Regions from separate parts of the Micromonospora sp. DT15 genome, predicted to be linked through region 2. Evidence: predicted binding sites of a transcription regulator. Region 2 holds the regulator's gene; the other holds the start of a gene.
What was found. The regulator HspR, encoded in region 2, represses chaperone genes until heat shock. The targets are predictions, from matches to a motif close to TTGAGTNNNNNNNACTCAA.
Positions count from the first base shown of each region.

Region 1: a site for HspR is predicted at 10,525-10,543, ahead of lon (endopeptidase La). Genes of this name have one in related genera too.

Region 1 is NZ_JBNCKJ010000002.1:307,634-323,314, forward strand. It holds gene ACLQ3F_RS05535 (SMP-30/gluconolactonase/LRE family protein) at 1-251, opposite strand, end outside; gene ACLQ3F_RS05540 (STAS domain-containing protein) at 435-824, shown strand; gene ACLQ3F_RS05545 (FKBP-type peptidyl-prolyl cis-trans isomerase) at 904-1,296, opposite strand; gene ACLQ3F_RS05550 (hypothetical protein) at 1,515-2,072, opposite strand; gene ACLQ3F_RS05555 (CBS domain-containing protein) at 2,261-2,950, shown strand; gene ACLQ3F_RS05560 (hypothetical protein) at 3,160-3,720, opposite strand; gene ACLQ3F_RS05565 (DUF6286 domain-containing protein) at 3,717-4,238, opposite strand; gene ACLQ3F_RS05570 (Asp23/Gls24 family envelope stress response protein) at 4,240-4,620, opposite strand; gene ACLQ3F_RS05575 (hypothetical protein) at 4,617-4,808, opposite strand; gene ACLQ3F_RS05580 (hypothetical protein) at 4,973-5,848, shown strand; gene ACLQ3F_RS05585 (hypothetical protein) at 6,144-7,418, shown strand; gene ACLQ3F_RS05590 (histone-like nucleoid-structuring protein Lsr2) at 7,539-7,886, opposite strand; gene ACLQ3F_RS05595 (response regulator transcription factor) at 8,031-8,642, opposite strand; gene ACLQ3F_RS05600 (sensor histidine kinase) at 8,741-9,472, shown strand; gene ACLQ3F_RS05605 (manganese catalase family protein) at 9,557-10,426, shown strand; gene lon (endopeptidase La) at 10,561-12,891, shown strand; gene ACLQ3F_RS05615 (DoxX family protein) at 13,021-13,425, shown strand; gene ACLQ3F_RS05620 (right-handed parallel beta-helix repeat-containing protein) at 13,514-14,713, shown strand; gene ACLQ3F_RS05625 (DEAD/DEAH box helicase) at 14,809-15,681, opposite strand, start outside.
Region 2 is NZ_JBNCKJ010000008.1:45,186-60,866, forward strand. It holds gene ACLQ3F_RS18665 (ABC transporter) at 1-1,674, opposite strand, end outside; gene dnaK (molecular chaperone DnaK) at 1,895-3,763, shown strand; gene grpE (nucleotide exchange factor GrpE) at 3,812-4,567, shown strand; gene dnaJ (molecular chaperone DnaJ) at 4,653-5,837, shown strand; gene ACLQ3F_RS18685 (heat shock protein transcriptional repressor HspR) at 5,868-6,308, shown strand; gene ACLQ3F_RS18690 (hypothetical protein) at 6,445-6,639, shown strand; gene ACLQ3F_RS18695 (hypothetical protein) at 6,836-7,267, opposite strand; gene ACLQ3F_RS18700 (GNAT family N-acetyltransferase) at 7,440-7,898, shown strand; gene ACLQ3F_RS18705 (cation:proton antiporter) at 7,887-9,101, opposite strand; gene ACLQ3F_RS18710 (cation:proton antiporter regulatory subunit) at 9,107-9,607, opposite strand; gene ACLQ3F_RS18715 (epoxide hydrolase family protein) at 9,782-10,918, opposite strand; gene ACLQ3F_RS18720 (TetR/AcrR family transcriptional regulator) at 11,004-11,648, shown strand; gene clpB (ATP-dependent chaperone ClpB) at 11,734-14,325, shown strand; gene ACLQ3F_RS18730 (DUF4178 domain-containing protein) at 14,504-15,130, shown strand; gene ACLQ3F_RS18735 (DUF2617 family protein) at 15,132-15,644, shown strand; gene ACLQ3F_RS18740 (DUF4247 domain-containing protein) at 15,641-15,681, shown strand, end outside.

The DNA.
Region 1 (15,681 bases), on a different contig from region 2:
GGTGTGGTGCCGGCCCGCGCGTCGACCGGCCACCACCAGAGCCGACCGTCCTCGTCGCCACTGATCACCCGCCCGGCGCCGTCGACCAGCACGTCCTCGGGGCCGACGGCGCCCGCGGGGAGGGGGAGCAACTCGGCCTCGTCCAGCCGACGGTCGATGGGGGCCCATGCCCCGGCCAGCGCCGGAGGGCTGGTCGCCGGCTCGCGGACGGGGCGGATCAGCCGGGGCGGCCGGGGCCGGGGGATCAGCATCGACCTATTCTCCACCCGGATGCCGGCCGGCCCCCGGGTTCCGAGCCCGCGCGGCGCGCCGCGGGAGGCCCCTGACTCCACCCCGAGGAGGAGGTGGGGTACCTCGGGGTATGCCCCTGGGCGTACCCGGAATCACTCCGTGGAGGGGCGAAAGTGTCGGTGGTGGGGGCTAGATTTCTGGGCATGGAAGAGCACAGCGACCGGCTGGACGTGCAGGTCAGCGTGGGTGACCAGATGGTCCTCGTGCGGGTGGCCGGCGAGATCGACATCGCCACCGTGGCCGCGTTCCGGTCCGCGCTGTGGTCCGCGCCGCCCCGGCCGGTCCTTCAACTGGACCTGTCCGGGCTGCGGCTGCTCTCCGCCACCGGCGTTCGCACGCTGCTCGCGGCGCATCTGCGCGTACGGGCCTGCGGTGGCGAGCTGGTCCTGGTCGACCCGAGCCCGGTGGTGGCGCGGGTGCTGCGCGTCAGCGGGCTGCACCGCGTGATGCCGATTCTGGAGCTGACCTGGCCGATCGAGGCCGCCGCGCGTCGCCCGGTGATCGCCACCACGGACCTGCAACTGGCCGCCTGATCTCGATCGACGAGGTTGCCCGTCACCGTCTCAGCCGGGCACGGGGCCGCCGGCGCGTACCGGCGACCCCGACAATCGGTCAGCTCACGCCGAGCAGGTCGACGACGAAGACCAGCGTCTCGCCCGGCTTGATGACGCCGCCGGCACCCCGGTCGCCGTACCCCAGGTGCGGCGGAATGGTCAGACGGCGGCGACCGCCGACGCGCATGCCGGCGACGCCCTGGTCCCAGCCGGCGATGACCTGACCGCCGCCGAGCGGAAAGTCGAACGCCTCGCCCCGGTTCCAGGACGAGTCGAACTCGCCGCCCGTGGAGTGCGACACGCCGACGTAGTGCACGCTGACCAGTTGGCCCGGCTCGGCCTGCGGGCCGTCGCCAACGGTGATGTCCTCGATCACGAGGTCGGCCGGCGGTGCACCCTCGATCGGACCAACCTCGGGCTTGCCCGACTGGGCGCCTGCTGCCTGGGTCATGCGGGGATCTCCTGCCGTGTTGGGTGATGTGTCCGGTCACCGTCGATCCTGCCGGATCACCCCTCACCGATGTGCGGCGGACCCGCAACCTGCTCCGCAGCCCTCATCCGTCGGTCGAGCACCGGCGTCCCGGTGGCGCTGGGGGCCCGGCCGGTGGAACGACGCCGTGGCGGGCGTCACCGATGCTGGTGACGCCCGCTGAGGGGGGTGTGCGGAGTTCACCGCAGCCAGGGTGTCCGCTGGACGATCGGCAGCGTCGCCCACACCCGGCCCAGGCCCCAGGTGTCGCCCGCGTTGACCAGCGCCAGGACCGCCAGCACCGCCGCGTAGATGAGGTGGTCGTCCATGAAGGGGTTGTTCTCCGGAGGCAGGACGGCGGTCCACATCATGACCAGCAGCAGCCCACCGGCCACGGCGGCGACCCGCATGCCGATGCCGAGCAGCAGCGCGACACCGATCCCGGCCAGGCCGATCATGAAGAGCCAGTCCGCCCAGGCGGCACCGGCGATCCCGGTGTAGAGATCCTTGAACGGGCCGGTCACGCCGAAGGTCAGGAATCCCTTGGTGGGGCTACCCCCGTTGATCCAGGCGTTCTTCGACTCGGTGGCCATCCCGAAACCGAACACCTTGTCGATGAAGGCCCAGAGGAAGATCCAGCCCAGTGCCAGCCGGGTGCCGGCCAGGATGTACCGGACGGCCCGCTCGTGAGTGGTGCCGGCCTTCGCAGCGGGGTTCTCGGCGGTGACCCGCTCGGTCGTCGCGATCATGGTCTCCACGTCCTTTCTCAGCTTCGCACCGCGCTTCCCGGTGGCATCTCCAGTGGACGCTCCCGGCGTTCACGGCGGCAGGGCCGACAGACCGCAACCGCTCGGGACGTTCGACCCCTCCGGTCCGGTCCGGCGGCCCTGACGACCGTCGGCGCTCGGTCGTAGCGTCCGAGATGGACCACGAGAGAGAGGCCGTGATGAGGACCTGGCAGGTGGGTGACGTGATGACCCGGGAGGTCGAGACCGTGGTGGCCGAGACCCCGTACCGGGAGATCGTCGATGTGCTGTTGCGCCGCGGGGTCAGCGCGGTGCCGGTGATCGACGATTTCCGCCGAGTGCTGGGGGTGGTGTCCGAGGCCGATCTGCTGCACCGGGTCGAACGCGCCGGTGAGCCGGCGCTGCGACGGGTCTTCGAGAGCCACCGTCGGCGTGGCGCGCGGAGCAAGGGTGCGGCCCTGCTGGCCGGCGACCTGATGACCGCGCCGGCGGTCACCACCGATCCGGAGGCGCCGCTGTCCGCCGCTGCCCGCGTGATGGACCGCGAGCAGGTCAAGCGGCTGCCCGTGGTGGACGACCTCGGCCGGTTGATCGGCATCGTCGGTCGTGCCGACCTGCTGCGGGTGCACCTGCGGTCGGACGCCGAGATTCGTGAGGACGTGGTGCAGGAGGTGCTTCGCCGGGTGCTCGCCGTGCGGGACGGACTGGTCACGGTCGAGGTCCGCCACGGTGACGTGACGCTTGCCGGTCGGCTGGACCGCCGCTCCGCCGTCGACCTCGCCGGTCGGCTCGCGGCGCAGGTCAGTGGCGTGGTGCGGGTGACAAACGCGATCGCCTACGACGCCGACGACACGGTCACCGACCCCGGCCAGGTGATGCCGGTCGCCTGAGGGCGGCTACCCGCCCGCCCGGAGCCTCAGCCGCCGCCCGCACTGCTAGCTGCCAGATCATCGTATGGGCCCGACCCGACTTCGTTCGACCGCCCGATGCCGGGTCGGGCGTTCACCTAGGCTCGAAAAGGGCACCAGCGACACCACCCGCACCCGCGTACCTCCGTTCGCCGCCGGCACCGATCATGCCCCTTCGGGCCGACGTCTGGTCAGGGGTGGCCGGGCTCGATGCGGGCGGTCACGTCGAGGTGCGCGGGCTGGCAGTCGGTCGTCGCCGCGAATCGGCGGACCGCCGCGCGAACGTGCTCGCGTACGCCGGCGGTCGGCGCGTCGGCGGTGAGGTCCACCCGGATCCACACGTCGGGGTGCGGTGGCGTGCCGGTGAGCACCACCCGGGCCCGGCGTACGCCAGGGTTGCCGGTCAGGTCTCGTACCAGCGCGTCGGTGAGGACGTCGGTGGCCAGCCGGGTCCGGCCCGGCCGGCGTCCAGGGTGGCTCAGGGTGCCGCGCAACGTGCCGTCCGGGCCCCGCAGCTCCCGGGTCAGCAGGCGCTGCCCGGCCAGTGCGAGCAGGGCTGCGGCGGCGGCCGCGGCCAGGCCGCTCCACGGCGCGGCCCTCCGCAACCGCTCGACCACCTCGGCGCTGAGCAGCGCCGCCGCCGGGTCGGCGCCGGGCAACGTGCCGAGGCTGGCCGTCAGTGCCGCCGCGCCGCCCGCGACCAGCAGCAGCGCGATGATGGTCCACAGCAGCCGGTGCCCGGCGTTGGTCACGCCGGCCGTCGCCGGGGCAGCAGCCGGACGTCGATCCGGGCGGGGCGGGGTGCGGTGAGGTGACGCAACTCCTGGTGCACAGCGAACTCGATCTCCGCCCGGGCCGCCGGGTCGCCGGTCGCGCGGACCCGGGGGCGCCACTGACCGCCGCGACGGCGGACCCGGACACGGGCGCGGCGGACGCCCGGCACCGCGCTGGCGGCGTCAGCGAGCCGCCGTTCCACGCAGCGCCGGTGCAGGTACCAGCCGTCGTGCTCGTCGGCGCGCAGGCGGGCCGGTGTCCAGCGGCGCAGTTGGGCGACGAGGATGGCCAGGCCCAGCAGGAGAGCCCCGCCGGCCACGGCCCGGACGGTGGGGTCGCGCCACCGGGTGCCGCTCAGCGCGTCGAGCCAGCCGCTGGTGTGGAGCGGTGTCGGTCGGTGCAGGGTGAGCAGCAACGCCTGGACGGCCGCCGCCGCGCCGCCAAGAAGCAGCACGGTGGCCAGCAGCAACGAGGCGACCCGGTTGGCGGTGCGCATCTCAGCCGTCCTCCGGTGTGGCGGTGCCGACGCCGGAGGAGTCGACGCCGGGGACGAGCAGGTCGTCGACGGTGACCGTCACCACCGCCACGCGGAGCCCGGTCTGGGCGGCCACCCGGTCGGTGACCACCGCCCGGACCGTCTCGGCGATCGTCGGCACGCTGTGCCCGTACCAGGTGATCAGGTGCAGGTCGAGTCCGACGGACCGGTCATCCAGACGGACCGCCGCCGGGCGGACGACGGACACGCCCGGCACGAGGCTGGCCGCCTGCACCGCGATCCGTGCGACGTCCGCCGTGTCGCCAGGGCGGCGTTCCGGACCGGCCGTCCCGGCGGCCAGTCCGGTGCTGGGGTTCGTCCCCGCGGACGGGCGGGTGGTCATCGCCGCCGCCGAGTGTCGGCGCGGCGGTCGCCGAGACCGGTCATCGCGAGGTCGCCGTCGAGCACCCGGACGACCAGCCAGCCGAGCAGACCGGCGAGCACGGCGAGGGCGGCCACGCCGATGCCGGCGAGCGCCCAGACCGCCACGGCGAGGAACCCGGCGAGGAAGCCGAACTGCTGTCGCGACATGGTCACCTCCGGACCGGTCCGGTACCGGCGGTCGCTGGATACACCCGGCGGCCACCCCTGGAACGTCAATGCTGCTGTGATACGCGTCACAGGAGAAGTCGATGGCCCATGATCGACCACCTAGACTCGGCCCGGCTCGACCGACCGGCGGATGGATCAGGCAGATGACGAGCATCGGGAGCGACGACCGCGGTTGGCTGCGGGCGATGCCCGCCGAGGCGGGGCGCGACGCGCTGCTCAGCCGCGCCGGCCATCGGGTCCTGGCGGCACGCCGGCTCACTGACCTGCTCCAGGGCCGCCCGCCCGGCGTCACCGGCAGTCAGTGGACCTCGGCGAGCCGCGCCAGCTTCGACTTCGTGGTCTACGCCGCCGACACCGGCCGTCCGGTCGTCGCCGTACAGATCGGCCCCGTTCCGCCTCCCGGCTCGGCGCAGCAGCGCGTGGAGCGCCTCACGGACGCGGTGGGCGCGGCCGCCGGCCTGCCCACTCTGCGGATCGGGTCGCCCACGTTGAGCGCCGCCGAGCATGGCCGCCGCCTGGTCGAGTACGTGATCGACGCGCGCGCGTACGCCGAGGGCGGGGCCACCGCCGCCGGGACCGAACCGGCGCCGGTGGGCTTCCGGGACATCCTGGGCCGGCTGCCGGACGGGCGTACCGGGCCGGTGAACGACCTCGGCGCGCTGACCCGCGTGGCGGCGGTCGAGGCGTACGTGGCCGGGCAGGTGGCCGACCCGATCGTGCGAGGACTGCACGTCCGCTGGGTAAACGGGCCGGCACAGGGGTGGAGTTGGGTGCAGGTACGCCCCGACGCGTGCCTCATCGAGCAGGTCTCGGTGACCGAATACCGTTTCTCCTGCGGCATCGACGCGGCCCGGCTGGCCGAGGATCTCGCCGCCGTCGCCGTGGGGGAACGACTGCGCGAGAACGCCGTCGCCGACCTGCTGTCGCGCGCCGAGTGGACCGCGCAGATCGCCGCGCTGGGCCAGCGCCGCCACGAACTGGTCGGCGGGTTCGCCTTCGACCACCTCTGCGCCGACTGACCAGCGCCCGTTTCACCTGCTGATCCCTGCTCCGCACCGGCTCCGTGTCGGGTCGCGGCAATTTCCTGTGCGTCTGTTGAACCTTCCCGGCCGCCGCCCCGTACTCCTGCGCGAATGAACAGGATCTCCCCATCCGCGTCCACCGGGCGCGGGAGACGGTGCGGAAAGGGCATCGTCGGCCATCGACGCATTACCGGGTAGGTCACGGTGGGTCGCCACCGCGGCGTGCCACCTCACATCCGTCGGTCCGCCGAGGGCAGAAATCCACTACCGGATCGAGAAGGAGAGCAATTCGATGCGCAGGTCCACTCGGGCGCGCCGGCCTTCCGGCAACGCGCGGAGCAAGCGTCTGCTGGCAGTTGTCGGCACGCTCGCGGTCTTCGGCGGAGTTGTCGCCGTGACTCAGATTTCGTCGGCCCAGGACCGGCGGACAAATAAGCCGCGTCCGGCTTCCGGGCAGTGCGTGGAGCCGAGCCCGGGCGCGACCGCGCCGACCGGTGGCGGCTCGACCAGCCGAACCTGGCAGAACGGTCGGTGGGTGCGTAATCACTGGGGTGACGGACAGCAGTCGGTCCCCGAGTGCGAGGACGGCAAGGACGGCACCGTGGGCACTGGCACGGCCATCGCCTGTCCGGACGTGGCGAGCAAGCTGCCGCAGGTGCCAGACCGGGCTCGGGCCGAGGTGGACCGCAACCTCGCCCAGTTGCAGACCCAGATCGCCGAGGCGGACCGCCGGCTCGCCGCCGAGGGCAACAAGGGTGAGGCGTTCATCCGCAACGCGATCCTGCAGCCGCTGGCCGGCAAGCGCCGCGCCGTGCTGGACCGGATCACGACCGCCATCGACCGGGCCGGACCCCGGCCGCAGGGCCTCGCGCAGCTCGCCGAGTGCCAGGTGCAGCCCACCGGCGGAACGGGCGGCAACAACGGCGGCGGCACCACTCCCACCACCACCCCCGGCGGTGGCAACAACGGTGGTGGCAACAACGGTGGCGGGAACAACGGCGGTGGCACCGAGCCCGGCGCCGGGCTCGGCGTGCTCGCCAACGACTGCGACGAGAGCCGGCTCCAGCCGCACGACGGTTTCCAGAACGGCAACCGCTGCGTGAGCACCGAATTCGGTGAGGTCGGCGCGGCGGCCAACAACCCGTCGCTGCTGATCACCCAGTTCCCCGACCAGGTCGGCCAGAACCAGCCCTTCACCCTGCGGGTCAGCACCCGCAACCTGGTCCGGGACCGCTTCCTGGCCGCCGGTCAGGGTGGTTACTACGTGGAGAGCTCGCTCCTCAACGACCAGGGCCTGGTCCGCGGTCACTTCCACACCGCGTGCCGGATGCTGGACAGCCTGACCGCTCCGCCGGAGCCGCAGGAGGTGCCCGCGTTCTTCGTCGCGACCGAGGACGGCCGCGGCGGCGCCCAGCCCGACGAGGTGACGATCCAGATTCCGGGCCTGCCGGAGTCCGGTACCGCCCAGTGCTCCGTCTGGGCCGGTGACGGCTCGCACCGCCTGCCGATGATGGAGCGGGCCAACCAGACCCCCGCCTTCGACTCGGTGCGCATCGACGTCAACTGACCTGACGTACCGGCGGCGGCCGGCCACCCGGGGCGACGACCCGGGTGGCCGGTCGCCGCTTCGGTTGCCCGGACAAACGACGGGGCCCCGCCGTTTCCGGCGGGGCCCCGTCGAGTCGCGTCAGCGGCTCTTGTACGCCTCGACGACCTCAACCGGGATCCGGCCGCGCTCGGAAATCTTGTAGCCGTTCTTGACGGCCCATTCCCGGATGGCCCGGTTCTGCTCCCGATCCATTCCCGCGCCGGCGGGTCGCCCCGGCCGCCGGACCGAACGGGCGCTCTCCACCGGGCCGCGCCCGATCCGCCGACCCGCATTGATGTACGGATCGAGCGCCTTGCGCAGGACGCCGGCATTCTCGTCGGAGACGTCGATCGTGTAGGCCACGCCGTCGAGACTGAACTCAACCGTCCGGTCGGCCTTCCCACCGTCGAGGTCGTCGGTCAGGACCGTGATTACTTTTCTCGCCATTGCCGATTACTCCCTGTGTGCGGCGGGATGTGTCCAAAGTCTGACCTATCACCCCGGTAATCCGCAACAATATGCCTTCCATTCATTCGGCGCGTCGCGATTCCGTTACCGAGCAAAACCATGAATCGGTTCGGTGGCGAGGCTTCATTCCCCGAGGATGCCGCTGTGACCGGCGATGGCAGCCGCCTCGGCCCGGTTCGAGACCCGCAACTTGCGCAGCAGCGCGGCGGTCATCCGTTTCACCGTCCGTTCGGAGACGTGCAGTTCTTCGGCGATGTCGACGGTGTTGCGGCCGGCGGCGATCGCCCGCAGCAGCCGCCGTTCCTCGCCGTCCAGGTCGACGGGCGCGGAGCGGGTGGGCCCCAGCAGCATGGCGCGCAGCAGTTCGGCCGGCAGTACCGCCCAGCCGTCGAGGATCGCCAGCAGCGGGGGCAGCAGCTCCTCCGGTTCGCTGGTCTTGGGCAGGAACCCCTCGGCACCGGCCCGCAGCGCCTCCACCGCTGGCCCGGGGTCGGCGGAGCCGGACATCGCGACCACCCGTACCCGTGGGGTGGTCCGCCGGATCGCGGCCACCGCCCGGATGCCGCCGGGCGGCGGCATGTGCAGGTCGACCAGGGCCAGGTCGGGGCGGCAGCTGCTGACCAGGGCCGCCGCCGCGGCGGCGTCGCCGGTCGAGGCGGCCACCTCGACGCGTCCGTTGGTGGTGATCGGGAGCAGCAACTCCAGGCCGCGGACGAACAGGGGGTGATCGTCCACGACGACGAGTCGCAAGGTGGAGGCTCCCGGCATGTCTGCGCCGTTCCCCAGCGGGTACCGATCATGCGGGTTCGCACCGAACGAGAGGACTCGGGTGGATGCGCGTACGGCACGGTTTGCGGGACCTGCTGCGAGGGTTGCGCCCCATTGAGCCGACACCGGGCGAGAAGCGACCGACGGCGGCCGATTCCGAGCTGCTGCTGCGGGTGCTGTGTCACGAGTTCCGGACGCCGATCAGCACCCTGACCTCGCTGACCCGCGCGTTGGCCGACGAGCGTCGGGAGCTGACCGGGGACGACCGGCGGGCACTCAGTGCGCTGGCCCGCGACCAGGCCGCCCACCTTCAGAGCCTGCTGCGTGACGCGACCGCCGGCACCGGTGTGCTGACGCCGACTCCGCAGCCGGATCCGGCCGTCGCGCTGGCGGGCATCCTGCGGGAGGCCGCGGCGCTGGTGCCGCTCGCCCGTCGGCGGGTGCGAGCCACCCGGGAGGCGGCCTCCTGCCCGGTGCCGCCCGGACGAACCCGACAGGTACTGGTCAACCTGGTGCAGAACGCGTTGCGGCACGGGCCGCCGGACGGACAGGTCGGGCTCTACGCCACGGTGCGCGGCCCGAGCCTGAGCATCCTGGTCACCGACGAGGGTCGGGTCGACGATGCGCTGCTGGTCGCGCTGCGGCGTCCGGCACCGGCCGTCGGGATGTCCGGTCTGGGCCTGTGGATCGCGCGGCAGCTCGTCGCGACGGACGGGGGAGCGTTGCGGGCGCACCGGCTACGGCCGCGTGGAGTGGCGTTGGAGGTGCTGCTGCCGATGGCCCGCCCGGTGCGCTGACCCGGCTGGGACACCGGTTGGCCCGCTCGGGTCACCGGGGCGGGAACGGCCTCGCTACCTATTTTCCGGCACCGAGGAGGTTGGATGTTCAGCCACGTCAAGGATCTGCAGTTCGAAGCCAAGCCGGACGGCCCCGATGCGGCGTTCGCCCGGCGGTTGCAGGAGGTGCTGGGCGGCAAGTGGGGCGAGATGACGGTCGCCAACCAGTATCTCTTCCAGGGTTGGAACTGCCGACTGCCCGGCAAGTACAAGGACCTGCTGCTCGACGTCGGCACGGAGGAGATGGGCCACGTCGAGATGATCGTCACGATGATCACCCGGCTGTTGGACAACGCGCCGCTGTCACTGACCGAGGGGATCGCGGAGGATCCCGGAGGCGCCGCGACCTACGCCGGTGAGAATCCGGCGCACTTCATCCACGGCGGAGGTGGCGCCCTGCCCGCCGACTCCAACGGGGTGCCCTGGAACGGCTCGTTCGTCACCGCGAGCGGCAACCTGTTGGCCGACTTCCAGCTCAATGTCACCGCCGAGGCGCAGGGTCGGCTCCAGGTCGCCCGGTTGTTCCACATGACCGACGACCCGGGCGTCAAGCAGATGCTGCGCTTCCTGCTGGCCCGCGACACGATGCACCAGAACATGTGGCTGGCGGCGATCGAGCAGCTCAAGGAGGACGGCCTGGAGGAGATGCCGGTGCCGGAGGCATTCCCGGACTCGGGCGAGTTCACCGAGGAGTACGGCTACACCTACCTGGGTTTCTCCTCGGGCACCGACGCCGCCCAGGGGCGCTGGGCGTCCGGGCCCTCGCCGGACGGCAAGGGCGAGTTTCGGTACGACGACAACCCGCGGGCGAACGCGCCGGAACCGGTGCTGGCCCCGGGTGACCCTCGTCTGTACGGCACCAACCCGGGAGTGGCCGGCTCGGTGGTGAACACGGTGAAGAGCAAGCTCACCTGAGGTGCCCGTCGGGTCGCCCACCGGTCCCGGGCGACCCGATGGACCGGGCGCGAAAGTGGCCTGGGTCACAGGCCGGAACAAGGGGAACGCTTTGTTACTTGAGTGAGACACGCTCAACTAACGCGAGGTGTTCGATGGCAACTCTTCCGGTACTGCCCCTGACCGACGCCGTGCTGCTGCCCGGCATGGTCATCCCGGTGACCCTCGACCCCACCACCCAGGCCGCGATCGACGCGGCGCGGGCGACCGGCGACCGCAAGCTGCTGGCCGTGCCGCGCATCGACGGCGAGTACGGCCCGGTGGGCGTGGTCGCCACCATCGAGAAGGTCGGCCGCCTGCCCGAGGGCGAGCCCGCCGCCGTCATCCGTGGCCTGTCCCGCGCCCGGATCGGCTCCGGCGTGCCCGGCCCCGGCGCCGCCCTCTGGGTCGAGGCGACCGAACTCGACGAACCCGCCCACGCCGGTCGGGCCCGCGAACTCGCCCGTGAGTACCGCGCCCTGGTGACCTCCGTGCTCCAGCAGCGGGGCGCCTGGCAGGTCATCGACGCGGTGGAGCGGATGACCGACCTGTCCGAGCTGGCCGACTCGGCCGGTTACGCGCCCTGGCTGACGCTGGAACAGAAGACCGAGCTGCTCGCCGCGCCGGACGTCACCGCCCGGCTGGAACTGCTGGTCGGCTGGGTGAAGGACTACCTGGCCGAGCAGGAAGTCACCGAGCAGATCAACAGTGACGTCCGCGAGGGGCTGGAGAAGTCCCAGCGCGAGTTCCTGCTGCGCCAGCAGCTCGCCGCGATCCGCAAGGAGCTGGGCGAGGACGAGCCGGACGGCTCCGCCGACTACCGGTCCCGCGTCGAGTCCGCCGAGCTGCCGGAGAAGGTCCGCGAGGCGGCCATGCGCGAGGTCGGCAAGCTGGAGCGGGCCAGCGACGCCTCCCCGGAGGCGGGCTGGATCCGTACCTGGCTGGACACCGTGCTCGAGATGCCCTGGGGCACGCGTACCGACGACAACACCGACCTGACCGCGGCCCGCGCGGTGCTCGACGCGGACCACGCCGGCCTGGCCGACGTCAAGGACCGCATCCTGGAGTACCTGGCGGTGCGCAACCGGCGCGCCGAGCGCAACCTCGGTGTGGTGGGCGGTCGCGGCTCCGGCGCGGTGCTCGCCCTCGCCGGTCCTCCCGGAGTGGGTAAGACCAGCCTCGGCGAGTCCGTGGCGCGGGCGCTCGGGCGCAACTTCGTCCGGGTCTCGCTCGGTGGCGTCCGCGACGAGGCGGAGATCCGCGGGCACCGGCGCACCTACGTGGGGGCGCTGCCCGGTCGGATCGTCCGCGCGCTGCGCGAGGCCGGTTCGATGAACCCCGTCGTGCTCCTCGACGAGGTGGACAAGCTGGCCGCCGGCTACGCCGGCGACCCGGCCGCCGCCCTGCTGGAGGTGCTCGACCCGGCCCAGAACCACACCTTCCGGGACCACTACCTGGAGGTCGACCTCGACCTGTCCGACGTGCTCTTCCTGGCCACCGCCAACGTGGTGGAGTCCATCCCCGGCCCCCTGCTGGACCGGATGGAGCTGGTCACCCTGGACGGGTACACCGAGGACGAGAAGGTCTCCATCGCCCGTGACCACCTGCTGCCCCGGCAGCGGGAGCGGGCCGGGCTGACCGCCGACGAGGTGGAGATCGCCGACGAGGCGTTGGCGCTGATCGCGGGGGAGTACACCCGAGAGGCCGGGGTCCGGCAGCTCGAACGTGGCCTCGCCAAGATCCTGCGCAAGGTGGCGGTGACGCTGGCGACCGACCCGTCGCCGGTACGCGTCGACACCGACAACCTCACCCGCTACCTGGGGCGGCCGAAGTTCACCCCGGAGTCGGCCGAGCGCACCGCGGTGCCCGGCGTGGCAACCGGCCTCGCCGTCACCGGCGCCGGCGGGGACGTGCTCTTCATCGAGGCGACCAGCATGGAGGGCGAGCCGGGGCTGACCCTGACCGGCCAGCTCGGAGACGTGATGAAGGAGTCGGCGCAGATCGCGCTCTCCTACCTGCGCTCCAACGGGCGGCGGTTCGGCATCGACCCGAACGCTCTCGCGGGACGCCGGATCCACGTCCACTTCCCGGCGGGCGCGGTGCCCAAGGACGGTCCGAGCGCCGGCATCACCATGGTCACGGCCCTGGCGTCGCTGGTCACCGGCCGCCCGGTCCGTCCCGAGTTCGGGATGACCGGTGAGGTGACGCTCTCCGGTCGGGTGCTGCCGATCGGTGGGGTGAAGCAGAAGCTGCTCGCCGCGCACCGGGCCGGCCTCACCGAGGTGATCATCCCGGCGCGCAACGAGCCCGACCTGGACGACCTGCCGACCGAGGTGCGCGAGGCGCTGACCGTGCACACTCTGGCCGACGTGGCCGACGTGCTCGCCCTGGCGCTGCGCCCGGCCGACGTGAAGACGCTTGACGGGCCGGCGCTCTTCGCGGTCTGACGCTCCGACCATCCGGGCCCCCGCCGTCTTGCGACGGCGGGGGCCCTTTCGGTACGCGGGGAGGTCTACTGTCTCGTCTGCACCGTCAACCACCTCTCCGCCGCGAGGCGGCCCCTGGAGGAACCCCCCGTGAACGTGGTGCTCTGGATCATTCAGTTCCTGCTCGCCGCCGTCTTCGCCGGCGCCGGGCTGGCCAAGCTGAGCCAGCCCAAGGAGAAGTTGCGCGAGGTGATGCGGTGGGTGGACCCCGTCCCACCGTCACAGGTCAAGTCGCTCGGCGCGGTCGAGCTGCTGGCCGCCGTCGGGCTCGTGCTGCCCGCTGCCACCGGCATCGCCACAGTGCTCACCCCGCTCGCCGCCGTCGGGCTGGTCATCGTCATGATCGGCGGCCTCCTGGTGCACCTGCGCGCCGGCAAGCAGCAGACCACCCAGCAGGGGCGTCGCACCGAGATCCAGGGCGCGGTCACCTGCGCGGTGCTGCTCGTCCTCGCCGCAGTGGTGGCCTGGGGCCGTTTCGGCCCGTACGCCCTCTGATCCGCGTCGGCGAGCACGCGACAATGCACAGTAGAGTCTGCCCGCCGCTCGAGGTGGCACTCAACGGGGGAGAGGCATGGAACCGATCGTGAGCGCACCTGGTGCGGTACCGCCGGCAGCGCCACAACGGTCAGATCCACCGAGCCGACGGTTGGGACGGCGGGTGCTCTTCGCCGGCGGCGCGGGCGCTGCGGTGGCGACCACGGTGGCCACCCTCGCCGGTGCGGAACAGGCGGGATCGCCGCCCGTCACGACCGTGCGGGAGGCTCCGCTCAGCCTCCGGGACCCCCGGGTCGGCTGCCGGCTCGACGGCAGTGACGAGTCGGACAAGGTCACCACGGCGCTGAACCTGCTGCCGGCCGGTGGCGGGGAGATCTTCCAACCAGTGGGCGCGCTCGGTCTCGGATCGGAGGTCCGCTTTCCGACGAGTGTGACCTGGACCGGCGAGAACATCGGCGCCGCGATCATCCAGCCGGCCCCGGGCTACACCGGTCGTCTGGTCTCGAGCGGTAAGTACAACCAGATCTCCAACGTGCACTTCTACGGCATGCAGACCTCCAACGTGCTGTTGACCGTCCGCGGCCCCCGGTCGACCTTCCACCACCTGCACTTCGGCAACTCGGGCAGCCACGCGATCGAGTTCCTCGGCAAGGACGCGGACACCAGCGCCCACGCCAACAAGATCACCGATATCAACATCGAGGACTGCCTCGGCGTCGGCATCCTGGTGAACAAGGTCGCGTACGACAACGAGTTCCTCAACGTCTGGGTCGGTGAGTGCCAGACCGGGTTACGGCTGCTGGACAGCGCCTGCTTCTTCGACAACCTGCATGTCTGGGGTTGCCGGGGCAACGGAGTGGAACTGCGCGAACCCGCCCACCGGAACATCTTCCAGAACGTCTACCTGGAGTCGAACGGCACGAGTGGCACCGGCAGCGGCGCCGACCTTCGGCAGGTCTGGGGGACCCAGTTCATCGGCGGCCGGCTGTGGCGCAACGCCACCAACGGCATCGAGGTCTCCTCATCCGGACGTACCCGGATCATGGGGCTCGACATCCACGACAACGGCGCGAACGGGATCCTCGGCCGCGACGCCGACCTGTGCCAGGTGATCGGCAACCAGTTCTACGACGACGCGACGCCCCGCCGCCAGGACCGACCGATCGTGACGGTCGGCACCAGCAACAACTGGATCGTCACCAACAACGTGATGCGGGCGTACGACCACCGCTCCGGTGGCGCGTCGCTGGCCGGGGCCAACAACGTCGTCAACGGAAACATCGGCTAGCACCGGCGGGGCGGCGGGTGCCCATGTTTCACCCGCCGCCTCGCCGGGCCGGGTCGTCGGCGACCGTCGTACTCCGGCGGTCGCCGACCGCGTTCTCAGCGCTCGTCGCCGCCGCGGTCGCGGCGCACGGTGGCCTTGCGGCCCTTGATCGTGCTGGAGCGCAAGCCGGAGATGACCTCGTCGGCCACCCCCTGCGGCACCTCCACCAGTGAGAAACGGTCGGCGATCTCGATCGAGCCGATGTCCCGGCCGCGGATGCCGGTCTCCCCGGTGATCGCGCCGACCAGATCCTGCGGGCGCACCCCGGCGCGTCGACCCAGGCCGACGAAGACCTGCACGGTGTTGCCGCCGCCGGAGCGGGGCCGGCCTCCGCCCCGCCGGTCGCCGCCCCGGCCGCCGGCGTCCGGTCGGCCCTCGCGCGACCCGCGGACCGGAGCCTGCGGGATCTCCTCCTCGTCGTCGGAGCCCGGCGACGTCACCTCGTGGGCCAGCTTCACGGCGGCGAGGGCGACCTCCATCAGGTCGAACTCGTCGGTGAGCGTCTCCACGATCACCCGGAACGGGTCGAGGTCGTCCTCCAGCAGGCTCTCCCGCAGGGCCGCCTGGGTCAGTTCCAGCCGCCGGGTACGCATGTCGGCCACGGTGGGGATCTTGTCGATGGTGATCCGCTGGCCGGTCACCCGCTCGATGGTCTTGAGCATCCGGTGCTCACGTGGCTCGGCGAGGGTGATCGCCACGCCCTCGCGGCCGGCCCGACCCACCCGACCGATCCGGTGCACGTACGACTCCGGGGCGGACGGCACGTCGTAGTTGACCACGTGGGTCAACTGCTCGACGTCCAGCCCACGCGCCGCCACGTCGGTGGCCACCAGCAGGTCGGCGGTGCCCGCCCGCAGCCGGCCCATGACCCGGTCGCGCTGCTCCTGGCTCATGCCACCGTGCAGCGCCTCGGAGCGGTAGCCCCGACC
Region 2 (15,681 bases):
GTCGAGCAGCGTCCGCACCCGGCCCAGCAGGTCGGTGCGGGCCTTGGCGGCGAGGGTACGCACCGCCTGGTCGCCGAAGATCGCCTGGAGGACGGCCTGCGCGGCGACAGTGGTGCCGGCACCGGTGGCCAGTTCCAGCCCGGTCGGGATGAACGCGGTGGAGGCGAAGACGGCGATCATCACGGCCAGACCGGTGGCATTCACCGCGTACGCGGCGGTGCGGGCCACGAACCGCTTGTCACCGCCCTCGACCCGGACCAGTTCCAGCACTCCGCGCTGCCAGTCCCGGACCATGCGCTCGGCGCGTTCGGGTAGGTCGTCGCTCGGGTGGGCGAGCGCCGGGTCGAGCAGCCCGGCGCCGGCCGGGTGTGCCTTCCACCCGGTGTACGCGGACTCGGCAGCCTCCGAGGCCACCCCGCGCAGCAGCGTCACCAGTTGGGACTCGATGGCGTTGCGCAGCTCGGCGGCGGGTGCCGGCCGACCGGTGACGGCGGCGACTACCCGGTCCCGGAGGCGGCCGATCCGTGCCTCCAGCGTGCGGAACAGCTCGCCGGTGCCGACGAACTCCTGCCAGCGGGCGAGCACCTCACCCCGGAGCAGCCGGCCGTCCTGGAGCCCCTGCTCGACGGTGCGCTCGGCACCCCGGTACGCGGCCCGGACCCGTTCGTCCAGCCCGTCGGCGGCGGCGAGCTGCTCGTCGGCGGCGTCGGCCAGATCCTCCACCGAGGGGTGGAGTGCGGCCAGCGCCCCGTCGAGGGTCTGGCGGACCACCGCCGCCCGGGCGTCCGCGTCGGCGGCCAACCGGGCGAACCAGTCGGCAAGGGGGGCGGTGACTCCCTCGGGGAGCAGCCCCTGACCGTCGACCCAGGTCTCGGGCAGCACGAACAGCGGCGCCCGGCCGAGGTCCTGCTCGGCGAGCATCTCGGTCAGGTGCGCGGCGATCTCGTCGGTGGCCTCGGCGGGCACCCGGTCCAGCACCATGGCGATCACGGCGCCGCGCGCCCGGGCGCTGCGCAGCAGCTCCCACGGCACCGCGTCCGCGTACCGGGCGGCGGTGGTGACGAAGAGCCACAGGTCGGCGGCGGCCAGCAGTTGGGTGGCGAGTGCCCGGTTGGCGTCGACGACCGAGTCGATGTCGGGCGCGTCGAGGAAGGCCAGCCCGGCGGGCAGGGCCGGGGCGGTGACGAGGTGCAGGGCGCGCGGATCGTCGCTCGGCTCGGTGGTGCGGGTCAGACCGGGCAGGAGCTCTCCCTGCCGAAACCAGGCCGCGTCGGACGGGTTGCAGACCAGCACCGGGGAGCGGGTGGTCGGCCGGAGCACGCCGGCGGCGCTGACCCGGGCCTTGACCAGGCTGTTGACCAGGGTCGACTTGCCCGCGCCGGTGGAGCCGCCGACCACCACGAGCAGTGGGGCGTCCAGCCGGGCGAGCCGAGGCAGCAGGTAGTCGTCGAGTTGGTCGGTGAGTGCGGTGGCGGTGTGCCGGGCGGGGCCGGCGGAGGGCAGCGCGAGGGGATAGCGGGTCGCGCCGATCGCCTCCCGGAGGCCCGACAGCGCGCTGGGGAGGCTGTCGTCCCCGGTGGTGGCGGGGAGCTCCTCCGCGGCGGCCGGCGGGTCGGTGCGGGCTGCGACGGCGGGCGCACCGGAACGGGTGGCGGGATCGCCGTGCGTCGTCACCGCTAAAGCGTGCCCGACCGATGCAAGGGAAGACAACCGGACGGTAATAACGGCTGGGTTGCGTCGGGTTGACTCAAGTCACCTTGACGATTGGCCAACGCGTGGCACTATTGAGTCAAGTTCACTCAACTTGTGGTGGGGCCCGCTGCGGGCGGTGCTCGCCAGCAGCCCACGGGCGATGCCCGTCACCTGCACAACCTTACGAAGCGAGGAAGCGAAGATGGCACGTGCGGTCGGTATCGACCTCGGCACGACGAACTCCTGCGTCAGCGTTCTCGAGGGCGGTGAGCCCACCGTCATCGCCAACGCTGAGGGTTCGCGGACGACTCCTTCGATCGTCGCGTTCGCCCGTAACGGCGAGGTGCTCGTCGGTGAGGTCGCCAAGCGCCAAGCGGTGACCAACCCGGACCGGACGATCCGGTCGGTCAAGCGCGAGGTCGGCACGAACTGGTCCGTCGACATCGACGGCAAGAAGTACACCCCGCAGGAGATCTCGGCCCGGACGCTGATGAAGCTCAAGCGGGACGCCGAGGCGTACCTGGGCGAGCAGATCACCGACGCGGTGATCACCGTTCCGGCCTACTTCAACGACAGCCAGCGCCAGGCGACGAAGGAGGCCGGTGAGATCGCCGGCTTCAACGTGCTGCGGATCGTCAACGAGCCGACGGCCGCCGCCCTGGCGTACGGGCTGGACAAGGGCTCCAAGGAGCAGACCGTCCTGGTCTTCGACCTCGGAGGCGGCACCTTCGACGTGTCGCTGCTGGAGCTGGCCGAGGGCGTCGTCGAGGTTAAGTCGACGAGCGGTGACAACCAGCTCGGTGGCGACGACTGGGACCAGCGGATCATCGACCACCTGGTCAAGACGTTCCGTGGTGAGCACGGCATCGACCTCTCGCAGGACAAGATGGCCCTCCAGCGGCTCCGCGAGGCAGCCGAGAAGGCCAAGATCGAGCTGTCCGCCGCCACCACCACCAACATCAACCTGCCGTACATCACCGCCGGCGCGGCCGGCCCGCTGCACCTCGACGTGACGCTGAGCCGTGCCGAGTTCCAGCGGATGACGCAGGACCTGCTGGACCGCTGCAAGGGCCCGTTCGAGCAGGCCGTGAAGGACGCCGGGATCAAGATCTCCGACGTCGAGCACGTCATCCTGGTCGGTGGTTCGACCCGGATGCCCGCCGTGACCGACCTGGTCAAGCAGCTCACCGGCCGTGACCCCAACAAGGGCGTCAACCCGGACGAGGTGGTCGCCGTCGGCGCCGCCCTCCAGGCCGGCGTGCTCAAGGGTGAGGTCAAGGACGTCCTGCTGCTCGACGTGACCCCGCTGAGCCTGGGCATCGAGACCAAGGGCGGCATCTTCACCAAGCTGATCGAGCGCAACACCACCATCCCGACCAAGCGTTCCGAGGTCTTCACCACGGCCGACGACAACCAGCCGTCGGTGCTGATCCAGGTGTTCCAGGGTGAGCGTGAGATCGCGGCGTACAACAAGAAGCTCGGCACCTTCGAGCTGACCGGCCTCCCGCCGGCGCCGCGCGGCGTGCCGCAGATCGAGGTCGCGTTCGACATCGACGCCAACGGCATCGTCAACGTGCACGCCAAGGACCTGGGCACCGGCAAGGAACAGAAGATGACGATCACCGGCGGCTCCTCGCTGCCGAAGGACGACATCGAGCGGATGCGCCGGGACGCCGAGGAGCACGCGGAGGAGGACAAGCGTCGTCGCGACGACGCCGAGACCCGCAACGTGGCCGAGGCGCTCCAGTGGCAGACCGAGAAGTTCCTCGCCGAGAGCGGCGACAAGCTGCCCGCTGAGAACCGCGAGCAGCTCAACGAGGCGCTCGGCGAGCTGCGTGGCGCCCTCGGCGGTCAGGACATCGAGAAGATCAAGTCGGCGCACGAGAAGCTGGCTCAGGTCTCCCAGCAGGCCGGTTCGCTGCTCTACTCGCAGCAGGCCGAGCAGGGTCAGCAGCCGGGTGGCGAGCCCGGCCCGGGTGCGACCGGCGCGACCGGTGCGACCGGCCCGCAGGCCGGCGGTGCCGACGACGTGGTCGACGCGGAAATCGTGGACGAGGACGGCAAGAAGTGACCGTCGGCCTCCGACACGTTTCCACCGCGAAGGGGATGAGGTAGCCGCATGACGCAGAAGCCACGAGCCGCCGACCCGGGCGACACCGGGTCGACGCCGGGTGGCTCCGCGACCACGGAGCCGACCGGCGACGGGGAGCGGGTCGTCATCCGCAACAACCGTAAGCTCGTCGACACCGCCGAGCCGGAGGGGACCGCCGCTGACGCGGAGACCGGTGTGCCGGCCGAGGGTCTGGTCGAGGACGCCGAGGTCGTGGTCGATGAGATCGAGGTCGAGGTCAACTCCACCGACGGGCCGGAGCCGTCCGGTCCGGCGGTGGTGGACGCCCCGGCGCAGCCGGTGGACGGTGGCCGCGCGGGCACCTCGCTCGGCGCCGAGCTGGAGGCACTACGGGCCGAGCTGGACGAGCGGACCAGGGATCTCCAGCGGGTGTCGGCGGAGTACGCCAACTACCGCAAGCGGGTCGACCGGGACCGCAGCCTCGTGCAGGAGCAGGCGACCGGCTCGGTGCTGGCCGCGCTGCTGCCGATCCTGGACGACCTGGACCGGGCCCGGGAACACGGCGACCTGGTCGGGCCGTTCGGCACGGTGGCGGAACAGCTCACCACCGCGCTGGGCAAGTTCGGTCTGAACGCCTTCGGCGAGCAGGGCGACCCGTTCGATCCGACCCGGCACGAGGCGGTCGCGCACCAGACGTCGGCCGACGTCAGCGAGCCGACCTGCGTACAGGTCATGCGACGCGGCTACCAGCTCGGTGAGCGGCTGCTGCGCCCCGCGCTGGTCGCGGTCGCGGATCCGGAATAGTGCCAGACAGTGAGCAGGCCGTCCCACCCACCGCCCAGCGGTGGGTGGGACGGCCGGGCCACCAGGGTCGGAAGGAGGTGGACCGGTGAGTTCGAAGGACTGGATCGAGAAGGACTTCTACGCCGTGCTCGGCGTGGACAAGGCCGCCTCCGCGGATGACATCAAGAAGGCGTACCGCAAGGTGGCCCGGGAGTCGCACCCGGACCACAACCCGGGCGACCCGAAGGCCGAGGAGCGATTCAAGGCCGCGTCCGAGGCGTACAACGTGCTGTCGGACAGCGGCCGCCGTCGCGAGTACGACGAGATGCGTTCCCTCTTCGGCTCGGGCGCGTTCCGGCGCAACGCCAGGGGTGGCGGTCAGCCGGGCGGCATGCCGTTCGACGTCTCCGACATGTTCGGTGGCGGCGCCGGCGGCGGCGATCGTCGCTTCGGTGGCGCCGGCTTCCAGGACCTGTTCAGCTCGATCTTCAGCGGAGGTCAGGCCGGTGGGCAGGCCGCGCCACGCGGTCCGGCCCGTGGTCGGAACGTGGAGACCGAGGTGGCGCTGGACTTCGGCGACGCCGTGCGCGGGGTGACGCTGCCCCTGACGTTGCGCGCGCCGGGAGTCTGCGACACCTGCCACGGCAACGGGGCGAAACCCGGCACCCAGCCGCGTACCTGCCCGGTCTGTCATGGTGCCGGCGTGACCACCCGCGACCAGGGGTCGTTCAGCTTCTCCGAGCCGTGCCGCAACTGCCAGGGCGTCGGCACGGTGGTCGAGGAGAAGTGCCCGGAGTGCCACGGCAGCGGCGGTGTCACAAAGACCCGCACCATGAACGTGCGCTTCCCCGCCGGTGTGGCCGACGGTCAACGCATCCGGCTGGCCGGGCGCGGTGAGCCGGGCGAGCGCGGTGGCCCGGCGGGTGACCTCTTCGTACAGGTCAAGGTTCGGCCGGACGAGCTGTTCGGGCGTACCGGGGACGACCTGACGCTGACCGTGCCGGTCACCTTCGCGGAGGCCGTGCTCGGCACGGACCTGCGGGTGCCCACGCTCGACGGGGCGGTGACCCTGCGGGTGCCGCCGGGGACGCCGAGCGGTCGGGTGCTGCGGGCCCGGGGCAAGGGTGTGGTCCGCCGCGACGGGCAGGCCGGTGACCTGCTGGTCACACTGGACGTGGTGGTGCCGGCCCGGTTGTCCGACGAGGCGCGCACGGCGCTGGAGTCGTTCGCCGAGCAGACCCCGCCGGCGGCCCGGGAACATCTCGACGCGCGGGTGCGTCGAGTCAGTTAGTCCGGTGGAACGGACGCGGAGGTGAGCGGGATGTCGGGCGAGTTCCTCGGTTCGGGCGACCCTGCCTACGAGGCCAAGGTGTTGATGATCTCGGTGGCGGCTCGGATGGCGGGGATGCATCCGCAGACCCTGCGCCAGTACGACCGACTGGGGCTCGTGCAGCCCGGCCGAGCCGCTGGTGGCGGGCGTCGCTACAGCGTCCGCGATGTCGTGCTGTTGCGCGAGGTGCAGCGGCTCAGTCAGGACGACGGGATCAACCTGGCCGGCGTCAAGCGGATCATCGGGCTGGAGCGGCTGCTGGAGCAGGCGCAGCAGCGGGTGGCCCGGCTGGAGGCTGAGCTGGACGCCGCGTACCGCCGGGTGGCGGAGTTGGAGTCGCTGGCCCGCTTCCCGGGCCGGGATCTGGTGCCGACGAACCGTACGTCCACCGCCCTGGTGGTTTGGCGCCCCCGCCGTACGCCCGATCGCTGAGCTGCCGCTCACCCGGATCTGTCTTCTCGGCCCGGACCGCGCCGGATTCCCGGCGCGGTCCGGGCCGCTTCGGTTAGCCTGTCGATAAGGGTCCAATCGGCTTAATCTGGACCTACCGGCATGGCGAGGGGGAGCGATGGCGGAACAGGCGAAGAAGGTGGCCCAGCAGACCGAGGACCGGTTGGAGAACCTGGCCGAAACCGTCCGCAAGAAGTTCGACAAGGTGACCGAGGGGACCTACCGGGACCGGATCATTGCGGGCCGGTTCGCCGAAAACGGGGACCACGCCGCCGAACCGAGCCAAGCCGAACCGGAACGCAAGCAGGACTGACCGGTAACCAACGTACGGGCCGGGACCCACGGGGGGTCCCGGCCCGTTCGCACGCCCCGCCCCGCGCCCCACGCGCCCGCGCACCGCGCGCAATTCCGCGATCTTGCAGTTTGGGATGACGGAATGTCTAGCTTCGTGCAATAGGTCGGAACAGAAAGTGCAAGATCGGCGAAACGAACGGAGTGAATCCGTCAGTTCAGCCGAGGCGGCGGTTCTCGCGGACCAGGCCGCCCTCGCACCAGTCCCGATAGACGAAGAGGTCCGGTCTGGCCAACAGCACCCGGCCGTTGTGCGCCCAGACCTTCATCAGCTCGTCGCCGTCACGCTCGGCCTGTTCGACGAGCTTGCGGAAGCGGCGCTTGGGATGCGCGCGGAAGTTCGTCCGGATGCCGTCGGCCGCGTAGATGTAGAGGCAGTGCAGCGCGAACCGCCGTGCCGGGCAGGTTGAATCCATCGCTAACTCGAAGAGTGTCAACACCAGCCGGTCGCCGGAGACCAGCAGGTCCCAGTCCGGTGGCATCGACGCCAACGGCACTGAATCGGGCTTGTACGCCCAAGCTCGCAACTCCGCCGGAGTCGGATCGACGGGGTTGGCAAAGCCGTGGAACGTCGACTCCTGCACGCTCACCGGCTGACCTTCCGCTCTCGCCCGCGTTTGGCAACGCTGCCTGCGGACCCTGGCTGCTGGGGCGAAACGGTAACCCGCCGTCGGGTGCTGCGGTAGTACCCGCGAGGAGCAATTCCGCAACCGTTGGCATGGGCGGGTCGGTTGCATCGATGACGCAGCCGATGATGTCCCCATGACCATCCACGTACGACAGTTACAGCGAGGCGCCGAGGCCGAGTTCGTCACGGGGCTGGAGTGGCTTTTTGCCCCTCCCGGTGGCCGTCCCGGGGATTGGGACCGGGATCGTGCCGTCGAGCGGACCGCGCAATTGCTCGCCCACGAAGACGTCGCACTCTTCGCGGCGCGATCGGGTGAAGGTCAGGTGGTCGGTGTGGCCAGCGTCTACGTGGACATCCTCTCGGTGCGCTTCGGCCGTCGGGCTTCGATCGAGGACCTCGCTGTGCACCCCGAGTGGCGCTCCCGGGGTGTCGGCTCCAGCCTCCTGACGGCGGCCAGGGCATGGGCGCACGAACACGGTGCCGACTACGTCTTCCTGGAGTCCGGCCTCGCCCGGACCGAGGCGCACCGCTTCTACCTCCGCGAGGGTGCGACCCATGCGGCTGCGGCGTTCAGGTGGACCTCAATGCGGTGAGTCGATGACCGGGGCCTGCCCCCGCCGCTGCGCCGCCGCGCGGTTGCGCAGCCACCGCTTGAACCACGGGAAGTCCGGCAGCCGGGCCAGGATCGGCCCGGTCACCACGGTGATCAGGACGTACGTCGCGGCCAGCGCTGCCAACCGCGGCTCGACGCTCCCGGCGGCCACCGCGAGACCGGCGATGACGATGGAGAACTCACCTCGGGGTACGAGTGCCAGACCGGTCCGCCATCGACCGGGTTCGGCGATGCCGACCCGACGGGCGGCGAGGTAACCGGTGGCCGTCTTCGTCGCCATGGTGATCACGGCCAGCGCGAGGGCCGGCAGCAGCACCGGCGGGATGTCCTGCGGGTCGGTGGTCAGGCCGAAGAAGACGAAGAACACAGCGGCGAACAGGTCCCGCAGGGGCGAGAGCAACTCGGTGGCGTGGTGCGCCACCGGGCCGGAGAGCGCGATGCCGACGAGGAACGCGCCGACCGCCGCCGACACCTGGAGCGACGCGGCGATGCCAGCGATCAGCAACGTCAGACCGAGTACGCCGAGCAGCAGCGCCTCGGGGTCCTTCGCCGACAGGGCGGACGAGATCAGGTGGCCGTACCGGATGGCGACCACCAGCACGATCAGCACGGTGCCCACCGCGACGGTGAGCGCGATCCCGCCGCCGAGCAGGCCGGTGCCGGCCAGTACGGCGGTGACGAGTGGCAGGTAGAGCGCCATCGCCAGGTCCTCGATGACCAGCACCGAGAGGATCACCGGGGTTTCCCGGTTACCGAGCCGGCCCAGGTCGGCGAGGACCTTGGCGATCACCCCGGAGGAGGAGACCCAGGTGATGCCGCCGAGCACCAGGGCGGCGACCCAGTCCCAGCCGAGCAGCAGGGCGAAGGCCGCGCCGGGCAGGGCGTTGAACACGCCGTCGATCAGCCCGGCCGGGGCTGCCGAGCGGAGGTTGCCGACCAGTTCGTTGGCCGAGTACTCCAGGCCGAGCATCACCAGCAGCAGGATGACGCCGATCTCGGCGCCGACCGCGAAGAACTCCTCGCTGGCGGCGAGCGGAAGTAGCCCGCCGTGCCCGAACGCGAGCCCGGCGAGCAGGTAGAGGGGAATGGGCGAGAGGCCGAAGCGCCGGCTCAGCCGGCCGAGGAGGCCAAGCAGCAACAGCAGCGCACCGACTTCGATGAGCAGCGTGGTGAAATCGTGCATCCGCCTCAGCCGTCCGGGTCACTGTCGGCGAGGATGGCGGACACACCGTCGAGACCTCTGCGGGTCCCGACGACGACCACCACGTCGCCGGCTGCGAAGCGGAAGGAGGGGAGTGGCGAGACGATTACTTCGCCTTCGCGCAGCACCGCCACGATGGAGGCGCTGGTGCGGGTACGCGCCTTGGTGTCGCCGAGCTTCCGGTTGACGTACGGAGAGCCGGCCGTGATGGCGATCTGCTCGGTGAGCAGACCGGCGGCCTGCTCGCGGAGCCCGGAGAGCTGACCGAGCATCAGCGACGCGCCGAGGATGTCGGCCAGGGCCTCAGCCTCGTCGTCGGTGAGCGGAATGTCCGCCTGGCAGGCATCGGGATCGTCGGGATCGTAGAAAACGAGATCGCGGCGGCCATTGCGATGGGAGACGACGCCCAGGCGGCGTCCGGACTCCGTCACCAGATCGTGACGTACCCCGATCCCGGGTAGGGCGGTCTGCTCGACACGTACTCGCACCAGCCAAGGCTACCGCTTGATGAACAATCCGCAGATCTTGGACGGCCACCGGTCGTCAGACCAGGCCCTACGCAGCTCATCGGCCGTGATCGACTCGGCTTCCCGGAAGTCGGGGTGTCTGGACCACCGGGACACCGCGACATCAAGGAACCCGAGTCGATCAAGCGCTGGCGGTCAGCGGAGGCTGGCGAAGAACTCGCGGATGTCGGTGACCAGCACCTCGGGGGCCTGGTGGGCCGCGTAGTGACCGCCGACGTCGCCCCGGCCCTCGATGTCGGTGTCGTACGCCGTCCACCGGACGATGTTCGAGTGGTCCCGCTCGGCGAAGCGGCGGATGGACTGGAAGTCCCCGGGGAACATGGCCAGCGCGGTCGGGACGGTGGTCGGCTCGGTCGGCGGCTCGCCGGCGTGCGCGTCCTCCCAGTAGAGCCGCATCGCCGAGGCGGCGGTGCCGGTGAACCAGTAGAGCGCCACGTTGGCCAGGATGAAGTCGGCATCCAGGCCCTCGTCGAAGAGTTGGGCGTTCCAGGCGAGCAGCCCCACCGGTGAGTCGGCCAGCCCGAACGCAAGGGTCTGCGGCTGCTGACTGTGCACCTGGTTGAAGGAGAACTTGTTCTCGTAGAACCACTGGAGGTGCCCGAGCGCCGCCTGGTCCGCCTCGGAGAGCCCGGCGAACTCGGCCGGGTCGCCGGAGGGGAACGAGAAGAGCTGGGTGACGTGTACGCCGAGCACCCGCTCCGGATCGATCCGGCCCAGCTCTGGCGCGATCATCGAACCGGCATCGTTGCCGACCGCGCCGTAGCTGTCGTACCCCAGGCGGTTCATCAGCTCGGCCCAGGCGCGGGCGATGCGGAACCGGTTCCAGCCGGCGTTGCGGGTTGGGCCGGAGAAGCCGAAGCCGGGCAGCGACGGGACGACCACGTGGAAGGCCGGCGCGTCCGGGTCGGTGGGCTCGGTGAGCGGGGCGATCACGTCGAGGTATTCCAGCACCGAGCCGGGCCAGCCGTGGGTGAGCACCAGCGCGGTGGCGTCGGGCCGGGACGACCGGACGTGCAGGAAGTGGATCCGCTCGCCGTCGATCTCGGTGACGAACTGCGGGTGGGCGTTCAGGCGGGCCTCGACGGCGCGCCAGTCGAACCCGCCCCGCCACCTGTCGACGAGGGCCCGCACCCGGTCGTTGCTCATCCCGTACGAGTCACCCGCGCCGGGCAGTTCGACGGGCCAGAGGGTGCGGTCCAGCCGGGCGGCCAGGTCGTCGAGGGCGGTTTGCGGGATCTCGGCGCGGAACGGGTGGACAGCGGTGTCACTCATGCCGGAACTCCTTCGGAACGGAATGTTTCGTTCTGCAATCACCATAGCAGAGCGGAACGGTCCGTTCCACTGTTAGTCTGAACGCATGTCACCGACGTCCGGCAAGACCCTCGGCGGTCGCCGCGCCCAGGCCGCCCGCAACGACGAGGTCATCCTCGAAGCCGCCCGCGCCGTCTTCCTCGACGACCCGAAGGCCCCGATCGCCGCCGTCGCCGAGCGCGCCGGCGTCGGCATCAGCGCCCTCTACCGGCGGTACGCGGGTAAGGAGGACCTGCTGCGCCAGCTCTGCCACGACGGGCTGCGCCGGTACGTCACGGAGGCCGAGGCCGCCCTCGCTGAGTCGGACGACTGGGCCGCGTTCACCGGTTTCCTGGCCCGGGTGGTCGACGCCGACGTGCACTCGCTCACCGTTCACCTGGCCGGCACCTTCACCCCGACCGAGGAGATGGGCCGGGACGCGGTGCGCGCCGGTGAGTTGGCCGCCGCCCTGGTCGACCGGGCCCACGCGAGCGGGCGGCTGCGCCCCGACGCGGTCGTCCACGATCTCGGGTTGTTGTTGGAGGCGTGCGCCGCGGTCCGCGTACCCGATCCGGAACGGACCCGCCAGCTGCGCCGTCGCCAGCTCGCGGTCCTCGTGGCGGGCCTGTCGTCGGTGCCGGACGAGGGTCTGCTGCCCGGCCCGGCCCCGGCGGCCGGGGAGTTCGACTGGCGGTGGCGACGCCGGGAGTGATGGGCGTCACGCGCTAAGGTTGAGCGGAATACGCTCAACTCTGGTTGTGTCCAACCCAGTGGACAACGCCGATCCGGGGGAGCCCATGAACACCGAAAGACTCACCACCAAGAGCCGCGAAACCATCACGGGCGCTGTGGCACTGGCCAACCAGCGTGGCCACGCCACGGTGGAGCCCTGGCACCTGCTCCTGTCACTCCTGGACACCGACGGCTCAACCGCCACCGGTCTGCTGCGCGCCGTCGGGGCCGACCCGACCGAGCTGCGCCAGGCCGCCCAGCGCGCGGTCGACAACCTGCCGGCCGCCCGCGGCTCCAGCATCGCCGAGCCGACGTTGGCTCGGGAGTTCGTCAACGCCATCGGCGCCGCCGAGCAGATCGCCCGGCCGCTGGGCGACGAGTACACGTCCACCGAGCACCTGCTCGCCGGCCTGGCCCGGGTGGGCGGGGCGGTGTCCGGCGCGCTGAAGACCGTCGGCGCCACCGAGGAGGCTCTGGTAGCCGCCTTCCCGACCGTGCGCGGTGGGGACCGTCGGGTCACCACCGCCGACCCGGAGCAGACCTACCAGGCCCTGACCAAGTACGGCGTCGACCTCACCGCCAGCGCCCGCGACGGCAAGATCGACCCGGTCATCGGCCGGGACTCCGAGATCCGTCGGGTCATCCAGGTGCTGTCCCGGCGTACCAAGAACAACCCGGTGCTGATCGGCGAGCCCGGCGTCGGCAAGACCGCGATCGTCGAGGGCCTGGCCCAGCGGATCGTCACCGGCGACGTGCCCGAATCACTCCGCGACAAGAAGCTGATCTCGCTGGACCTCGGCGCGATGGTCGCCGGCGCGCAGTACCGCGGCCAGTTCGAGGAGCGACTGAAGTCCGTCCTGGAGGAGATCAAGAACTCCAACGGGCAGGTCATCACGTTCCTCGACGAACTGCACACTGTCGTCGGCGCCGGCAAGGGCGAGGGCTCGATGGACGCCGGAAACATGCTCAAGCCGATGCTGGCCCGTGGTGAGCTGCGGATGGTGGGCGCCACCACACTCGACGAGTACCGCGAGCACATCGAGAAGGACCCGGCGCTGGAGCGCCGTTTCCAGCCGGTGCTGGTCGGTGAGCCGACCATCGAGGACACCATCGGCATCCTGCGTGGGCTCAAGGAGCGCTACGAGGTGCACCACGGCGTACGGATCACCGACGCCGCGCTGGTGGCCGCCGCGACGCTGTCCGACCGTTACATCACCGACCGGTTCCTGCCGGACAAGGCGATCGACCTGGTCGACGAGTCCGCGTCCCGGCTCCGGATGGAGATCGACTCGCGTCCGGTCGAGGTGGACGAGATCGAGCGGGCCGTCCGCCGGTTGGAGATCGAGGAGATGGCCCTGGCCAAGGAGCCGGACGCCGCCTCGGCCGAGCGGTTGGAGCGGCTCCGCAAGGAGTTGGCCGACAAGCGCGAGCAGCTCACAGTGCTCTCCGAGCGCTGGCAGACGGAGAAGAGCCACATCACCAAGCTCTCCACGGCGAAGGAGGAGCTGGAACGCCTCGGCGGTGAGGCCGAGCGGGCCGAGCGCGACGGCGAGCTGGAACGCGCCGCCGAGCTGCGCTACGGCCGGATTCCCGCCCTGAAGGTCGAGCTGAAGCAGGCCGCGGAGGAGCTGGCGCAACTCCAGGCCGACGGCGCGATGCTGAAGGAGGAGGTCGGCGCGGACGACATCGCCGCCGTGGTCGCCTCCTGGACCGGCATCCCCGCCGGCCGCCTGCTGGAGGGTGAGACGGCCAAGCTGCTGCGGATGGAGGAGTCGCTGGGCGGCCGGGTGGTCGGCCAGACCGAGGCGGTCGGCGCTGTCTCCGACGCGGTACGCCGTGCCCGGGCCGGTATCGCCGACCCGGACCGCCCGACCGGCAGCTTCCTCTTCCTCGGCCCCACCGGCGTCGGCAAGACCGAGCTGGCCAAGGCCCTCGCCGAGTTCCTCTTCGACGACGAGCGGGCCATGGTCCGCATCGACATGAGCGAGTACGGCGAGAAGCATTCGGTAGCCCGCCTGGTCGGTGCCCCACCCGGCTACGTCGGTTACAACGAGGGCGGTCAGCTCACCGAGGCGGTGCGCCGACGCCCGTACTCCGTGGTGCTGCTGGACGAGGTGGAGAAGGCTCACCCGGACGTCTTCGACGTGCTGCTCCAGGTGCTCGACGACGGCCGGCTCACCGACGGCCAGGGCCGCACCGTGGACTTCCGTAACGCGATCCTGATCCTCACGTCCAACCTCGGGTCGTCGGTGATCAGCGACCTGACGCTCGCCGACGAGCAGCGCCGCGAGGGCGTGCTGGCCGTGGTCCGGTCGCACTTCAAGCCGGAGTTCCTCAACCGGCTGGACGACATGGTGGTCTTCGCCTCGCTGCGGGGGGACGACCTGCGCTCCATCGTCGACATCCAGTTGCAGCGGATGCGGCGGCGGTTGGCCGATCGCCGGCTGGGTCTGGAGATCACCGATGCCGCCCGGGACTGGCTGGCCGAGCACGGCTACGACCCGATCTACGGTGCGCGGCCCCTCCGTCGTCTGGTCCAGACCGCGATCGGAGACCAACTCGCCAAAGCCCTGCTCTCCGGGACGATCCGAGACGGCGACACCGTCAAGGTCGACCTGGCCGACGCGAAGGAAGGGTTGACCGTCACCGCCGCCTGATCCGTCGCACCCGGGCCGATCCCGCCTCGCAGGCGGGGTCGGCCCGACCCGTTCTCCGCCCCCGGACGGCACCCCACCAGGACGCTCCGTAGCTGCCAGATCACCAGACAATGATGAGTTTCTCCAGGTGCGCGGGGTTGTTACCGTTCCCGCCGACGCACTTGGGGAGGTGGTCGGCATGAACGGACCCGTGGCGTACCTGGTGACGACGTTGGGGTGTCTGATCGGAGTCGCCGGGGTCGTGGTTGCGGTGGTGGCGGTGCGCAAGGGCCGTAAGGCCGCCCGGCCGGCGGCACCCGCGGACCCGTTCCGGGACACCGACAGCGACGCCCTCCGCGGCGACCCGCGCAGGCTCAAGCCCGGCGACATCGTCGAGATCCGCCGGGTGTCGTACGCGGTCCGGGGCTCGGTGCATCTGAATGAGGGCGGCTGGAGCTGGGCCGAGCACCTGCTGGACACCGCCGAGGGTGACAAGCGCTGGCTCTCCGTGGAGGAGGACCCCGACCTGGAGCTGGTGCTCTGGACCGTCGAGCCGGCCGCCACGATCACCCCGGGTGCGTCCGCCCTCGACTTCGCCGGCCGCCGCTACGCCCTGGAGGAGTCCGGTCAGGCCCGCTTCACGGCCACCGGCAGCACTGGCCTCGACCCCAGTGGCACCCTTCGATACCACGACTACCGGGCCCAGGGCGGCGAACGGCTCTCCTTCGAGGCGTACGGCCAGGCCGGCTGGGAGGTCGCCCGGGGCGAGCAGTTGCACCGCGCCGACGTGATGGTCTACCCGCAGGCCGGGCCGGAGGCCAGCTGAGGTGCTGGTGAGCCTCCACACCCCGTACGTCGACACCTGCGCCGCCGACCTGAGCCTGGCACTCGGCGGCCCGGAGCGTCCTGCGCTGCACGTCCGCGACCTCACGCTGCCCGGGGACGTCCGGCTACGGCTGCGCCTGCTCGGTGCGTCCCACCAGGTCGTGCTGGCCGAACCCGGCGATGCGGCCGAACTCACCGAGACGGTCGCCTGCCTGCCGGGCCGGCCGCCGCACCTGCCCGACGCCCTGCACGACGAAGCGGGCGGCTACCGCTTCACCGCCGCCGTGCTGCGCCCCGCCGACGGTGAGTTGCACACCCGGATCGCCAGGCTCCGCGCCGACCTGGCCGACGACCCGTACGCCCTGGTCGGAGTCTTTCCCGGCGACCCGGACGCGGTGACCGCGCTGGCCGTGCGCGCCGACCTGCCGCACGGGACGGTCGGCTGGCGTACCTGGCACGCGTACCCCCAGACCAACGAGCTGGTCCTGACCGAGACGGTGGTGGCACTGCGATGACGTACCGACGCTGGTTCGTGGTGGGCGTGGCAGCGGC